Regions from separate parts of the Veillonella sp. CAG:933 genome, predicted to be linked through region 2. Evidence: riboswitches for the same ligand, from Rfam matches in the RefSeq annotation. Region 2 holds a riboswitch; each other region holds the start of a gene.

Region 1 (4,610 bases), on a different contig from region 2:
AGTGTGGTTTGGTGCGTATGTACCTTGGTTTTTAGGTGCCATGGCAATTTTGTTCTGTATTGCTGTGTGGCGAGGACGCTCTTTAATAGTTGCTTTATATAAAGAGCATCTTAGTGATCGAACGCTGCTTATCTACCTCGCTATTTTTATAGGGGGACTCGTATTAGGTGAAACATTATTTGAAAAAAACATGGTTTCATTATGGTCTGCCTATCATCAAAACTTGGAAGAAATGGCGGAATTATGCAGCTATTGGTCCGCTATAGCGCTTGTTTTCAGAGTAAAAGAGTTGATTAGAACAGACGTAGCAGCTTGCGTGATTAAAGGCAAGACCCTGTACTCATTGGCTCAGTTTACTTTGCACCGATAAGACCATCTCTTGCCTAAGGGGCTATTTGATGACATCGTATTGTAAATAGTTGAAAGTACGCATCGAGTAGACACAAGTAGTAAACTAATGCAACAATATTTATAAAAACAGCCTTTGTTCGAAGGCTGTTTTTTGATTTTTTAAATCCTCTAAAAAAGGCGGTATTATCATACTTTTTGCAGAGTAATAATGCACAATGATAATCTAATTCCTATTTGAAAACAGGAGATTTAATTTGCTATACTACAAAGAGACATCACTCACAACCATACAATTTTGGTCGATGTCGGTTCCAACAGAGGTTGGATTATATTGAATACATAACTAGTATTATTTGTGTGAGGTGCAAAACTATGAGTTTCGAAAGTCGATTCCAACATATTGATCGTCGTGTTCCGATTTCAGAGAACAATCCTGCAATCATTCATGATTTAACTAAATGTAAAAACTGTACATTATGCCGTCGTGCTTGTGCTGACGTTATGGGTGTACTTGACTACTACGATTTAGAATCTACCGGTGATGAACCGATTTGTGTTCATTGCGGTCAGTGCGCAGCCGCTTGCCCATTCGATTCCATGAACGAACGTTCCGAACTGGACGAAGTAAAAGCAGCTATCGCCGATCCTGATAAAATCGTTGTTATCCAAACTGCACCGGCTGTACGTGTAGGTATCGGTGAAGAATTCGGTTATGAACCGGGTTCCGTTTTAGAAGGCAAAATGATTGGTGCATTGCGTCAACTTGGTGCCGACTATGTAGTAGATACCAACTTTGGTGCCGACTTAACTATTATGGAAGAAGCCAGCGAATTAATCGAACGCGTTGTAAACGGTCATGGTGAATTGCCACAGTTTACAAGCTGCTGCCCGGCATGGGTAAAATTCTGCGAAACTTACTATCCTGAATATTTACCAAACATTTCTACAACTCGCAGCTGTATCGCTATGGAAGCAGCTGTTATTAAAACATATTTCGCTAAGAAGATGAATATCGATCCTGAGAAAATCGTATCCGTGAGCGTGGCTCCTTGTACGGCTAAGAAATTCGAAATTCGTCGTCCTGAACAGAATAAATCCGCTGCATACTGGGAAAAAGAAGAGCTTCGTGATACCGATTACTGTATTACGACTCGTGAATTCGGTAAATGGATTCGTGAATCCGGTATCGACTTCATTCAGGTAGAAGAATCTCAGATGGATAAATACATCGGTGCTGAAACCGGTGGCTCCGTAATCTTCTGTAATACCGGCGGTGTTATGGAAGCAGCTGTTCGTAGTGCTTACAAATTTATTACCGGTGAAGAACCAACTCCTGAACGTTACACTAACTTGCAGGAAGTTCGCGGTATGGAAGGCGTTCGCGAAGCGGAAGTTAAAATTGGCGACAAAAAATTAAAATTAGCAGTTGTTCATGGTGGTAAAAATATCCGTACATTCTTGGACGACATGAAAGCTAATGGTAAAAAATACGATTTCGTTGAAATGATGGCTTGCCCTGGCGGTTGTATCGGTGGCGGCGGTCAGCCACGCGTTAAAATGCCGGTAGCTAACAAAGTTCGTGAAGCTCGTATCAAAGGTATCTATGATATGGATTCCAACATGAAACTTCGTTCCAGCTATGAAAACCCTGAAATCAAAGCAATTTACACTGAATTCTTTGATAAACCATTGGGCGAATTGTCCGAACAGTTGTTACACACTCATTTCACCGACCGCAGTAGCGATCTTGGTGTACGTAAAGATGTAACGCCTGAAACTTGCCCAACATCCCCTAAATTCAAGAAACCTGAATAAGAGGATAGGCTGAGAATTGAATAAACGTTTATTTCGATAACGAGATAAACGAATATTCCGATTAGCGAATCATAGAGCATCGAATGCTTGTGACAATCACAGTATTTGATGCTCTTTTTGTATAACTACAGTTGACATGTATCTCTGATTGAAGTATTATAATATACATCGAAAGGGTAATGTTTTACCCCCAGGTAGCTATAATTTTATAGAATCATCCAGAGCAGCTGAGGGATTTGGCCCGGTGATGCTGCGGCAACCTGCTTGATGCATATGCAAGAGGCAAGGTGCTAAGTCCAACGGGTAACCGGCAGATGATAAGACAGTAGGTCGTCATTTGTTGACGACTTTTTTTATTAGCTGCCACTTTTGAGAGGAGATTGAGAATATGAGTAATGCAAAGCAGACAATTGGGAAAGGTCCGTTCCGCTATGATGTTGTGGGGAGTTTTTTACGACCTGAATCTGTAAAAAAAGCGCGCCAAGAAGTAGAAGCGGGGACTCTTGGTAAAGCGGAACTTCGTAAGGTAGAAGATGAAGCCATTCGCGACTTAATCGATAAAGAAGTTAACGTAGGTCTTAAAGCTGTAACAGATGGTGAATTTCGCCGTGCGTACTGGCATTTAGATTTCTTGGAACAATTGGTGGGCGTTGAACGTATTAAAGCGGACCATTGGTCCGTAGCTTTTAAAGGCCATCAGCCTAAAGCGGCCACTCTTAAAATCGTAGGCGATATCGACTTCCCGGATAACCATCCGTTTTTGGAAGATTTTAAATTCGTAAAAGCCACGGCCGGTGATAGAGCGGTTGCTAAATTTACGATTCCGTCGCCATCCATGCTCCATTTGATTTGCTGTGTTCGCGAAGAACATTATGAACCTATTGCGCAGTATAAAAATGAAGAGGCTTTATTTGAAGCCATTGCCAAAGCCTATCGTAAGGCGATTAAGGCATTCTATGATGCCGGTTGTCGTTATCTTCAGTTGGATGACACTTCTTGGGGTGAATTCTGCGATGAAACAAAACGCAAAGAATATGCGGCCCGTGGTTTAGATTTAAATCATATTGCTAAAAAATATGTAGAAGTAATTAATTATGCCTTGGAAGGTAAACCGGACGATTTAGCTGTAACTATGCATATTTGCCGCGGTAACTTCCGTTCCACTTGGTTCTCATCGGGGGGCTATGAACCGGTGGCGGAAACACTGTTCGGTCATTGTAACATTGACGGTTTCTTCTTGGAATACGATTCCGACCGTGCCGGCGGGTTTTCACCGCTTCGTTTTATAAAAAATCAGAAGGTCGTATTAGGACTCGTTACTTCCAAGTTCCCTGAACTTGAAAAAGAAGAAGACCTATTGGCTCGTATTGAAGAAGCCAGCTTGTATGTGCCAAAAGACCAATTGGCTTTGAGCCCGCAATGTGGTTTTGCCTCTACGGAAGAAGGCAATAATTTAACCGAAGAAGAACAATTTGCTAAGTTGGCACTCATTAAACGAGTTGCTGAAAAGGCTTGGGGGCCCTATGAAGAATGATGAAAGTCGCAATGATGAAAGTCGCAATGTAAATAATGTTTCGACTGAAGCTGCCACTTCACCCGATGGTAGTAAGAAGAGCCATGACAAGAGTGCGGGGCGGGAGGCGTTTCGCTACGCTTTTCCCTTAACCGTGCCGATTTGTGCGGGCTTCTTATTTCTGGGCATCTCCTACGGCCTCTTTGCCGTAGGACAGGGCCTGCCTTGGTATTTGCCGATTATTATGAGCGCGACCATCTTTGCAGGCTCTATGGAGTTTGTGACCGTCGCCTTATTGACCGCTCCCTTTGATCCGTTGGGGGCGTTTATTCTGGCCTTTATGGTTAACGGACGTCACATTTTTTACGGGTTGACCATGTTAACCCGCTATACTTCACAGGGGTGGAAAAAATATCCCCTTATTTTCGGCATGTGTGATGAGTCGTTTGCCCTCAACGCGACCGTAAATTTGCCGGATAATGTGGATAGAGGCTGGTTTTATCTTCATGTGACGTGGCTGAACTTTGTCTATTGGGTGCTCGGCGTGGCCATGGGCTCCATAGGCAGTCAATTCATTACCTTAAACTTAAAAGGTATTGAGTTTGTTCTAGCGGCCTTGTTTGCGGTTATATTCCTGGATATCCTGTTAAAGGGCAAAAATTTACTGCCCGGCTGTATCGGTCTCGGCGTGTCGCTCTTGATGCGTATTGTCTTGGGGCCGGATGTATTTATGCTGCCGGCCATGGCCCTCATGGTAGTTATCTTCAGTTTACTGTATAAGTTTAAGGGTAAAAAAGAAACGGATTTAGCAGATGAAGGGGGGACGGCTTCATGACAGCTTGGGAAATGACGATTACCATTGGCGCCGTCGTCCTTGGTACGATGGCTACGCGTTTTATTTCGTTTGTCGTTTTTGCCAAGTCGGAAAAAC
Region 2 (4,610 bases):
TTACTAAAGGCCATTCCACTTTGCCGGAACGAGCGTACGCAATAGCCGCCGTTAACGCCCCGAATACACTGGATAATTTATTACTCCCCAGTGCCACACTGGGCGGTAAATTAGTAAGCAACATGGCCGGCACGGAAATTAATCCGCCACCGCCTACAATGGAGTCCACAAAACCGGCCAACGCTCCGGCAAAAAATAACATCAGCGGCATCAAAAGTGCCGGATCAATAAAACTTACATCCATATATGCCTCATTTCAAACGTGCCAAAATAGTTTTGTAGCCATCAGCTCCATAGACCAAGCAACGTTTTACACGACTGATTGTGGCTGTACTGGCACCCGTCGTCTCCACAATATTATCATAGCTTTCGCCGGCTTCCAGCATACGTGCTACCTGCAAACGCTGTGCCAACGCTTTCAATTCATTGACCGTACAAATATCTTCAAAAAACTCATAACATTCGTCGATTGTTTTCAAGGCTAAGATGGCTTCAAACAATTGATTATTTAAAGGATTACGTAGTTTTTCATTGACGCTCATAAGAATCCTCCCTTTGCTTAATTAGATAATTTTATTATATACATATTTAAGCAAAAGAAAAAGACTTTCACACAAAAAAGTGAAAAAGTCTTTTTCAACCCGACTAGAATGCCGGAATAATGGAACCTTTGAAGGTATCTTCTACAAATTTCTTAGTTGCATCAGACTGGTAAACAGCCAATAATTTCTTAATAGTTTCGTTGTTTTCATCGCCTTGACGGACAACAAATACGTTAGCGTACGGGGAATCTTTGCTTTCAACTACAACGGCATCTTTCAAAGGATTTAACCCTGCATTAAGCGCGTAGTTTGTATTAACTAAAGCAATATCTACATCGTTAAGCGAACGGGCAATCTGAGCGGCTTCCAATTCCTTAATTTGTAAGTTCTTAGGATTGGAGGTAATGTCCGCTACCGTAGATTTCGGCGAACCGCCGTCTTTCAACTGAATGAGCCCTGCTTGCTGTAATAACAATAGAGCACGACCGCCATTAGTCGGATCATTTGGAATCGCTACGCTCGCACCGTTTGGTACAGTAGCCAAATCTTTATACTGGTTGGAATAAAGACCCATTGGCAAAAGAATTGTTTTGCCGATAGACACTAATTTCAACCCCCGTTCCTGCACCATGTTGTCAAGGAATGGCTGATGCTGATAGGAGTTGGCACTCAATTCTTTTTGTTCAAGCGCCACATCCGGCTGAATATAATCATTAAACTCTACGACTTTAACTTTAAGACCTTGTTTCTCCGCCTCTTTGGCTACAAAAACCATAACCTGAGCGTGCGGACCGGCTGTTACACCTACGGAAATTTCATGATTCCCCGCTGCGGCGCCGTCTTTGCTGTCATTGCCGCAACCAACCAATACCAAGGCGAACGTTGCGATGGCTGCCAATAAGAATGCTAATTTTTTCATATGTTTCCTCCCAGTCTTTTCTCTACTCTCTTTTTCTTTTTCAAAAAAACTTATCTGTCCGGCACGTCATGCATGCCAATGCTTTTTACAAAAGCTTAACGTTTATTCACTTTGCGGGACAAGAAATCACCGCAAGACTGAATCAATTGCACCAATACAATCAAGATAACGATAGTCGCCAACATTACGTCGCCTTGAAAACGCTGATAACCGTAACGGATCGCGATATCCCCAAGACCGCCGCCCCCAATAGCACCGGCCATAGCGGAGTAGCTGATTAAGTTAACTACCAAAACAGTTATGTTATCAATAATTGTAGGCAATGCTTCCGGCAATAACACTTTGCGGATAATCTGCATTGGTGAAGCCCCCATAGCCTGCGCTGCTTCAATAACACCGCTGTTGATTTCGCGAATCGATGTTTCTACCAAACGCGCCAAGAACGGAATAGCCGCAATCGTAAGCGGTACACAAGCCGCCGTAGTCCCGATGGAGGAACCGGCAATAATACGGGTCAGCGGAATAATCGCTACCATCAAAATAATAAACGGAATGGAACGGAGTGCATTTACAACCGAACCTAATGTGGCATTCACTGCCTTATTTTCCATAATATGGCCTTTGCCGGTGATTACCAAAATAACACCGAGCGGAATCCCTACAATCATGGATACAATGGTAGAGATAACTGTCATTTGCAAGGTTTCGCCTAAACCTTGAATCAACAAATTAATGATTTGTTGCGACATAGCCGATCACCTCGCTTCCAATAGGCAATTCATTCAAGTACTGAATCGCCTGCTCTTCATTCTCTCTGTTACCGTCTAACACTACAATCAAATGACCAAAGCTCGTGTCTTGAATGTAATCGACGCCGCCGAAGAGAATACTTACATCGAGGCCGAAGCGGCGAATCATGCCCGCTACAATCGGCTCATCCACAACATCCCCGGTGAAGTTCAAACGAATAATCGGATGTAAGCCGTCTTTCCAATCGGGCTGTACATTGAGATGGCGCCATGCTTCTTCCGGTAATTTATGACTGATAATAGCCCCTACGAATTCCTTCGTTGTCTTTTCTTTAGGGCCTGTAAATACATCGACTACACGACCTTCTTCCAAAATAACGCCGCCTTCAATAACGGCAACGCGGTCGCAAATTTCTTTGATAACCTGCATTTCATGTGTAATGAGGACGATAGTTAATTTTAATTTTTCATTAATATCTTTCAATAATTCCAAGATGGATTTGGTAGTCTGCGGATCCAACGCAGACGTGGCTTCGTCACAAAGTAATACTTTCGGATTACTTGCCAAAGCGCGGGCAATGCCGACACGCTGTTTCTGACCACCCGATAACTGAGATGGGTAGTTATTCAAACGGTCGCCCAATTTAACGATATCAAGAATCGGCAAAATGCGTTCCTTGATTTCCGCTTTACTCATCCCCTGCAACTCCAGCGGGAAGGCTACATTATCATAAACCGTACGGGACGACAATAAATTGAAGTGCTGGAAAATCATGCCGATGTTTTTCCGCTGTTCCCTGAGGTCCTTTTCATTCAATTTCGTAAGATCTACACCGTCTACTACAACAGAACCGGATGTAGGTCGTTCCAGCATATTAATACAACGAATCAAGGTTGATTTACCGGCCCCACTTTGACCGATAACCCCGAAGATTTCGCCCTCTTTAACGGATAGGCTAATGTCTTTTAGCGCTTCTACGCGATTCGGACCGTCATAAACTTTGCTAATATGCGTAAGTTCAATCATGTGATCGCTCTCCTTTTCTCTAACTCTCTATTTGAAATATATTTAATACAATAAAAAAACTCTTCACACACATGAAGAGTTACAGTTTCTTCATCTGTCGAAGCCTAGCTTCGTTGGAATTGGCACCGTTCCTTACCGGATGGTTGCCGCGACTTCATAGGGCCAGTCCCTCAGTCAACTCTTGATGAACCTATGTATTTTTAGCGTGATAAAATCATAACACTGTAGCGAATGACTGTCAATAGAAGACTCATAGACAGCTTATAGGGCTTTTATATAGCTACCTATAGAGTTCTTATATAACCATTGATAAGATTATTTATTGCCTCCCAGTGAGCTGTGATTCAAAAGGAACCGTGCCCCTATAACAGCCAACGTGCCCGTCACAATCTGTGGCCAACTCATCATAAATAGAACGGCCCGTCCAATCGGATACGGCACGGCAAAACCTACAAATAACAGGGCAAAACTGCAATATAAAACGACGCATTTGGCCACGCTGCATACAAGAGCTTGCAGCCATACGGACTGATTTTTAAGGAGATAACCAAGTATTACAAATACCGTATTTCCTAACGCCACGAGCGGCACAAAGGGCGCGAACGGCAACATGGCCTGCATAAACGCAATGACCGGCGTTGCCCACGCAATAACAAGACCGCTTGCCAAGCCGTAACGCATGGCCGCCACCAACATACAAAGCCCCACTAAGGAGCCAATCAAAAACATACTTACCATATTGGGCAACGGAATAATAAGGCGCAGACTTTGACTAAGCAAAGCCAGCGCCAATAATAATCCCGTCCCCGTAATGATTCGGGTATTCATAAATTAATTAAGCCAACCCTTCTGCCAATAATTTTTCATAACCGGCACGCAATTTGGCGGCTACAGGACCTACTTCACCATTGCCAACCGGCTTGCGATCATAGGTCGTAATCGGAATAATACCGCCGATTGTATCAGTGAAGAAGAGTTCATCCGCATTTTCAACAAATTCACGATCAAACTCTTTTTCAATAACGGAAACGCCTGCTGTCGGAGCGACGCGAGTTACTACGAGCTGGCGCGTAATACCTTTTAAAATTAAGTTATTGGCCGGATGGGTATAGCAAATGCCGTCTTTAACGGCAAATACGTTAGATGTAGCCCCTTCCGTGCAGATATCGTCGCGGAATAAAACGGCGGAATAAGCGAATTTCTTTTCAGCCTTGGTCTGGGCCAAAATATTCGGAATGAGGTTCAATGTTTTAATATCCACATTAAGCCAACGTTCGTCAGGCAAACTGATTGCTTTGACACCTTCACCCAATTTGCTCAAATCTTCTTTGATCGGGCGAATATACATGTACATGGTCGGTTCCAATTTGGAG
Region 3 (4,610 bases), on a different contig from region 2:
CATTTTTCATATAAATCCTCCTTCTGAATTACCGCTAATTCAAAAACAAAAAATTACATACGTTATCAGGGTATTATGAACGCCGATAATTGATAAACTAATTCAGTATCAAAACATGCTATATCGATATATTTAAACTTCTCTTCTTTAATTATACAATAAATATTACCACCATGGTCAAACACCTTTTTAATAAAGAAAACAATTTCACAAATTGCATAAAAAAGTATCCGGCAGAGTAAGTAATAATGTCTATCAAAAAAGCAGAGACCGTATCAATGATACAATCTCTGCTCTATAGATTTGAAATTAAACTCAGCTTGTTAAAATATAAGCCATTTAAAACTTACTCTGTTTAATTTCAGATTATTTAATTATAAACCCGCTTCTTTGCGAAGAACATCAGCTTTATCAGTGTGTTCCCAAGGCAAATCAACATCGGTACGACCAAAGTGACCGTAAGCTGCCGTCTGATGATAGATTGGACGGAGCAAATCAAGCATTTCAATAATGCCGGCCGGACGAAGGTCAAAATGTTTCTTAACGAGTTCGCCGATTTGCTGTTCGGAGATTTTACCGGTACCGAAAGTTTCTACCATGATGGATACAGGTTTAGCTACGCCGATAGCATAAGCAATCTGAATTTCACATTTATCGGCAAGACCGGCTGCTACGATGTTTTTAGCTACGTAACGAGCTGCATAGGCCGCACTGCGGTCAACTTTTGTAGGATCCTTGCCGGAGAATGCACCGCCGCCGTGACGAGCCATGCCGCCGTAAGTATCAACGATAATCTTACGACCTGTTAAGCCGGCGTCGCCTTGCGGACCGCCAATTACGAAACGACCGGTTGGGTTAATGAAGAATTTAGTGTTTTCATCAACAAAACCTTCCGGTAATACCGGTTTGATAACCAATTCTTTAAGGTCTGCTTCGATTTGTTCACGGGATACTTCAGGACCGTGCTGCGTGGAAATTACGATGGTTTCAATACGTTTAGGCACGCCGTCAACGTATTCAACAGTTACCTGAGTTTTACCGTCCGGACGAAGGTAAGGCAAAGTGCCGTCTTTACGAACTTTGGTCAATTGACGGGATAAGCGATGTGCAAGAGCAATCGGCATTGGCATGAATTCTTCGGTTTCGTTAGTTGCATAACCGAACATCATCCCTTGGTCGCCGGCACCGATTTTATCAAATTTATCTGCGCCGCCTTCACGAGTTTCCAACGCATCGTCTACACCCATAGCGATATCGGCAGATTGTTCGTCAATAGCTACATTAACGCCGCAAGTATCGCAGTCAAAACCGTATTTAGCACGAGTGTACCCGATTTCGCGAATCGTTTCACGAACAATATGATTAATATCTACATAACAGTTAGTGGAAATTTCACCCACTACATGAACTTGACCTGTTGTTACAAGTGTTTCACATGCTACATGTGCCGTTGGATCTTGCGCAATAATCGCATCAAGTACGGCGTCTGAAATTTGGTCAGCGATTTTATCTGGATGACCTTCCGTTACGGATTCAGATGTGAAAAATACATGTTTTTCAGCCATTTACCCTTTACCTCCATAAAAAAATTCCTCATCAGCCAAGCGATGAGGAATATAACCCCATCTTTCGGCATATACCGTCGGACTTAGCACCTTTTCACATGAATGGTTGCTGTAGCTTCACAGGGCCTTTCCCTCCACTACTCTTGATGAGACAAAAATTACTATTAATTTAATTGTGATAGTTTATATCACTGATTTATTATACTATGGAATTACAATTCTGCCAAGGCTGAAATAATTCGCTTAGCGACATCACTTTTTGTCATAAGTGGCAATTGCATAATTTGACCACCCGGATAAATAAAAGTAACTTCATTGGTATCAACGTTAAAGCCTGCATTTTGTTTGCTTACATCATTAGCTACGAGCATATCAAGATTTTTGTTAAGTACTTTTGATTTGCCGTACTCGATGACATTTTGTGTTTCCGCTGCAAAGCCGATAAGTTTTTGATGAGTTTTATTCGCACCTAGACCTTTCAAGATATCCGGATTCTTAACGAGTTTAAGCTCTAAGGTATCCATTTTTTTGATTTTGGTATCTGCCATGTTCTCCACGCGAAAATCCGCTACAGCTGCCGCCATAATTACGGCATCACAGTTTTCATAACGACTGTTAACGGCTTCTTCCATATCGCGAGCTGAGTCAACAGGCACAAATTCCACGCCATACGGCACCGGCAATGCGCTCGGTGCCGATATTAAAATCGTACGAGCCCCGGCCAAAGCTGCTTGTTCGGCCACAGCGTAACCCATTTTGCCGCTGGAACGATTGCCGATAAAGCGGACCGGATCGATCGCTTCTTGCGTGCCGCCGGCCGTAACAATAACAGTTTTACCTTCCAGCAAATCACTTTTCATCATATGGAAGGACAACCATTCCACAATTTTAGCCGGTTCCGGTAAACGGCCCTTACCGACTATACCGCAAGCCAAGTGACCGCTGTCGGCTTCCAAAATATGCATCCCCAACTCACGTAAGGTTTTCATATTGCGCTGTGTAATCGGGTTTTCATACATATTAGTATTCATCGCCGGACATAAGAAAATAGGCGCTTCGGTAGCCAATAGCTGCGTAGTCAACATATCATCAGCAATTCCGGCTGACATTTTGCCAAGCACATTAGCCGTAGCCGGTGCCACTAAATAGGCATCGGCCCATCGGGCTAATGAAATATGCTCCACATTCCAATCATGTACATCTTCAAACATTTTAACAGCCACCGGATGGCCGCTGATTTCGCCGAAAGTCATAGGTGATACAAACTTGGTGGCGTTTTCTGTCATAACGACTTTAACTTCCGCTCCCAATTTACGTAAGCGGCTAACCACCTCTACAGCTTTATAGGCAGCAATACCGCCCGATACGCCTACAATTATGTGTTTATTTTTCATCCTCTGCCCCTGTTGGAATTAAAATTTAATTATTTAATACCGTCTTTGGTACGTGTAAAACCGATTTTATCTTCCGCAATTTCATGTAATGCTACCGATACCGGATTATCTGTATCGAGACCGGACACTAAAGCATGATCACCATCGGTAAGCTCACGAGCACGTTTCGCTGCCAAAGTAACCAAAGTGTATTTACTGTCTACATGTTTTTCCAAGTCCTTTAATAAAGGTTTTACCATCATAACGCATTACTCCTTTTTCCCACCATACTGTTTATAAATGTACTGGATTTTTTCTTTATTTCGTTTAATTTTGCAAGCTTCAGCCCGTAAAATAGACGCAACTTTTTCAACCGCATCGGGCAACACATCATTTACTACGATATAGTCATAGCGGTGAGCCAACGCAAGTTCCGAACTGGCTTTCGATAAGCGCTTATCAATGACATCGGCCGCATCCGTCCCGCGATCGCGCAAACGATTCGATAAAATATCTAAAGACGGCGGTACGATATAAATAAAAACGGCTTCGCTAAAGCGCTCCTTAACTTGCATAGCACCTTGAATATCAATTTCCAAAATAACGCTCTTACCTTCTGACAACAAGTCCATTACATGTTGTTTTGGCGTACCGTAAAAATTGTCGTACACCTGTGCATATTCAAGAAATGCATCTTCTTTAATTAAACGCTGAAACTCTTCTTTATCTCTAAAAAAGTAGCTAACCCCTTCTTCTTCACCGACACGGGGTGCACGAGTTGTCATCGATACGGAATATACAAGATTAGGCATTTGCTGGCGAAGGGCCGCACAAATTGTGCCTTTACCCGCACCCGAAGGGCCGGATAAGACAATTAAGATTCCTCTATCCGACATAATAACACCTACGCTTCCGTTGTTTCAGACGGTGTAGCCTGTACAATACGATGTGCTACGGTTTCCGGTTGGATAGCGGATAAAACGATTTGACCGCTGTCCATAACGAGAACGGCACGAGTCTTACGACCATATGTGGCGTCAACGAGCACGCTCTTTTCGCGAGCATCTTGAATCATTCGCTTAATAGGAGCCGATTCAGGACTGATAATCGCAATGAGGCGATTTGCTGAAACCATATTACCAAACCCGATGTTTAAAAGTTTTGTATTCATACTTAGTGACTCCTTACTCTACTACCTACTCTATGTTTTGAATTTGCTCTCTTATCTTCTCTAATTCACATTTCAATACTACAACGCGGTCAGTAATTTCTAAATCAGATCCTTTTGATCCCATCGTATTTACTTCACGATTCATTTCCTGTAACAAGAAATCTAATTTACGGCCAATCGGTTGATTCTCTTTGAGTGTGTCTTTTAATTGTACCACATGTGAGCCAAAACGTACAATTTCTTCTGTAATATCTGTTTTGTCACTCATAATGGCTACTTCCTGCAAAAATCTATCCATGTTGATATCTAAATCAGTTTTAGCCAAGGTTGCTTCAATGCGTTGCTGCAAACGTGTTTCATATTTCTTTACAGCTGCTGTTTTGTTGGCATCTACGGCATTTAACACATCTTCCAGTTTGGTAATACGACTTTCGATTTCGTTTGCTAAATGTTCCCCTTCGGCAGCCCGCATGGTTATTACGCCGGTGAGAGCATCACCTA

What was found. A riboswitch is a leader RNA that binds a small molecule or an ion and turns the genes downstream of it on or off. The one in region 2 is predicted to bind S-adenosylmethionine.
Region 1: it holds a riboswitch for S-adenosylmethionine, as region 2 does, so the genes downstream of both, QZL64_RS06020 (5-methyltetrahydropteroyltriglutamate--homocysteine S-methyltransferase) here and QZL64_RS03550 (methionine ABC transporter ATP-binding protein) in region 2, are expected to answer to the same signal.
Region 3: it holds a riboswitch for S-adenosylmethionine, as region 2 does, so the genes downstream of both, metK (methionine adenosyltransferase) here and QZL64_RS03550 (methionine ABC transporter ATP-binding protein) in region 2, are expected to answer to the same signal.

What each region holds. Positions count from the first base shown of each region.
Region 1 covers NZ_HF986195.1:2,785-7,394, forward strand. Annotated here, with positions in the region: gene QZL64_RS06010 (hypothetical protein) at 1-370, shown strand, start outside; gene QZL64_RS06015 ([FeFe] hydrogenase, group A) at 724-2,166, shown strand; SAM riboswitch class I at 2,378-2,487, shown strand; gene QZL64_RS06020 (5-methyltetrahydropteroyltriglutamate--homocysteine S-methyltransferase) at 2,555-3,700, shown strand; gene QZL64_RS06025 (AzlC family ABC transporter permease) at 3,690-4,514, shown strand; gene QZL64_RS06030 (branched-chain amino acid transporter permease) at 4,511-4,610, shown strand, end outside.
Region 2 covers NZ_HF986172.1:11,515-16,124, forward strand. Annotated here, with positions in the region: gene QZL64_RS03530 (TSUP family transporter) at 1-244, opposite strand, end outside; gene QZL64_RS03535 (YerC/YecD family TrpR-related protein) at 252-542, opposite strand; gene QZL64_RS03540 (MetQ/NlpA family ABC transporter substrate-binding protein) at 646-1,461, opposite strand; gene QZL64_RS03545 (methionine ABC transporter permease) at 1,557-2,210, opposite strand; gene QZL64_RS03550 (methionine ABC transporter ATP-binding protein) at 2,191-3,237, opposite strand; SAM riboswitch class I at 3,325-3,428, opposite strand; gene QZL64_RS03555 (hypothetical protein) at 3,553-4,065, opposite strand; gene dat (D-amino-acid transaminase) at 4,073-4,610, opposite strand, start outside.
Region 3 covers NZ_HF986217.1:16,189-20,798, reverse strand. Annotated here, with positions in the region: partial or broken gene QZL64_RS09660 (NAD-dependent malic enzyme) at 1-10, opposite strand, end outside; gene metK (methionine adenosyltransferase) at 375-1,565, opposite strand; SAM riboswitch class I at 1,620-1,718, opposite strand; gene coaBC (bifunctional phosphopantothenoylcysteine decarboxylase/phosphopantothenate--cysteine ligase CoaBC) at 1,778-2,959, opposite strand; gene rpoZ (DNA-directed RNA polymerase subunit omega) at 2,989-3,201, opposite strand; gene gmk (guanylate kinase) at 3,208-3,834, opposite strand; gene remA (extracellular matrix/biofilm regulator RemA) at 3,843-4,109, opposite strand; gene QZL64_RS09630 (YicC/YloC family endoribonuclease) at 4,135-4,610, opposite strand, start outside.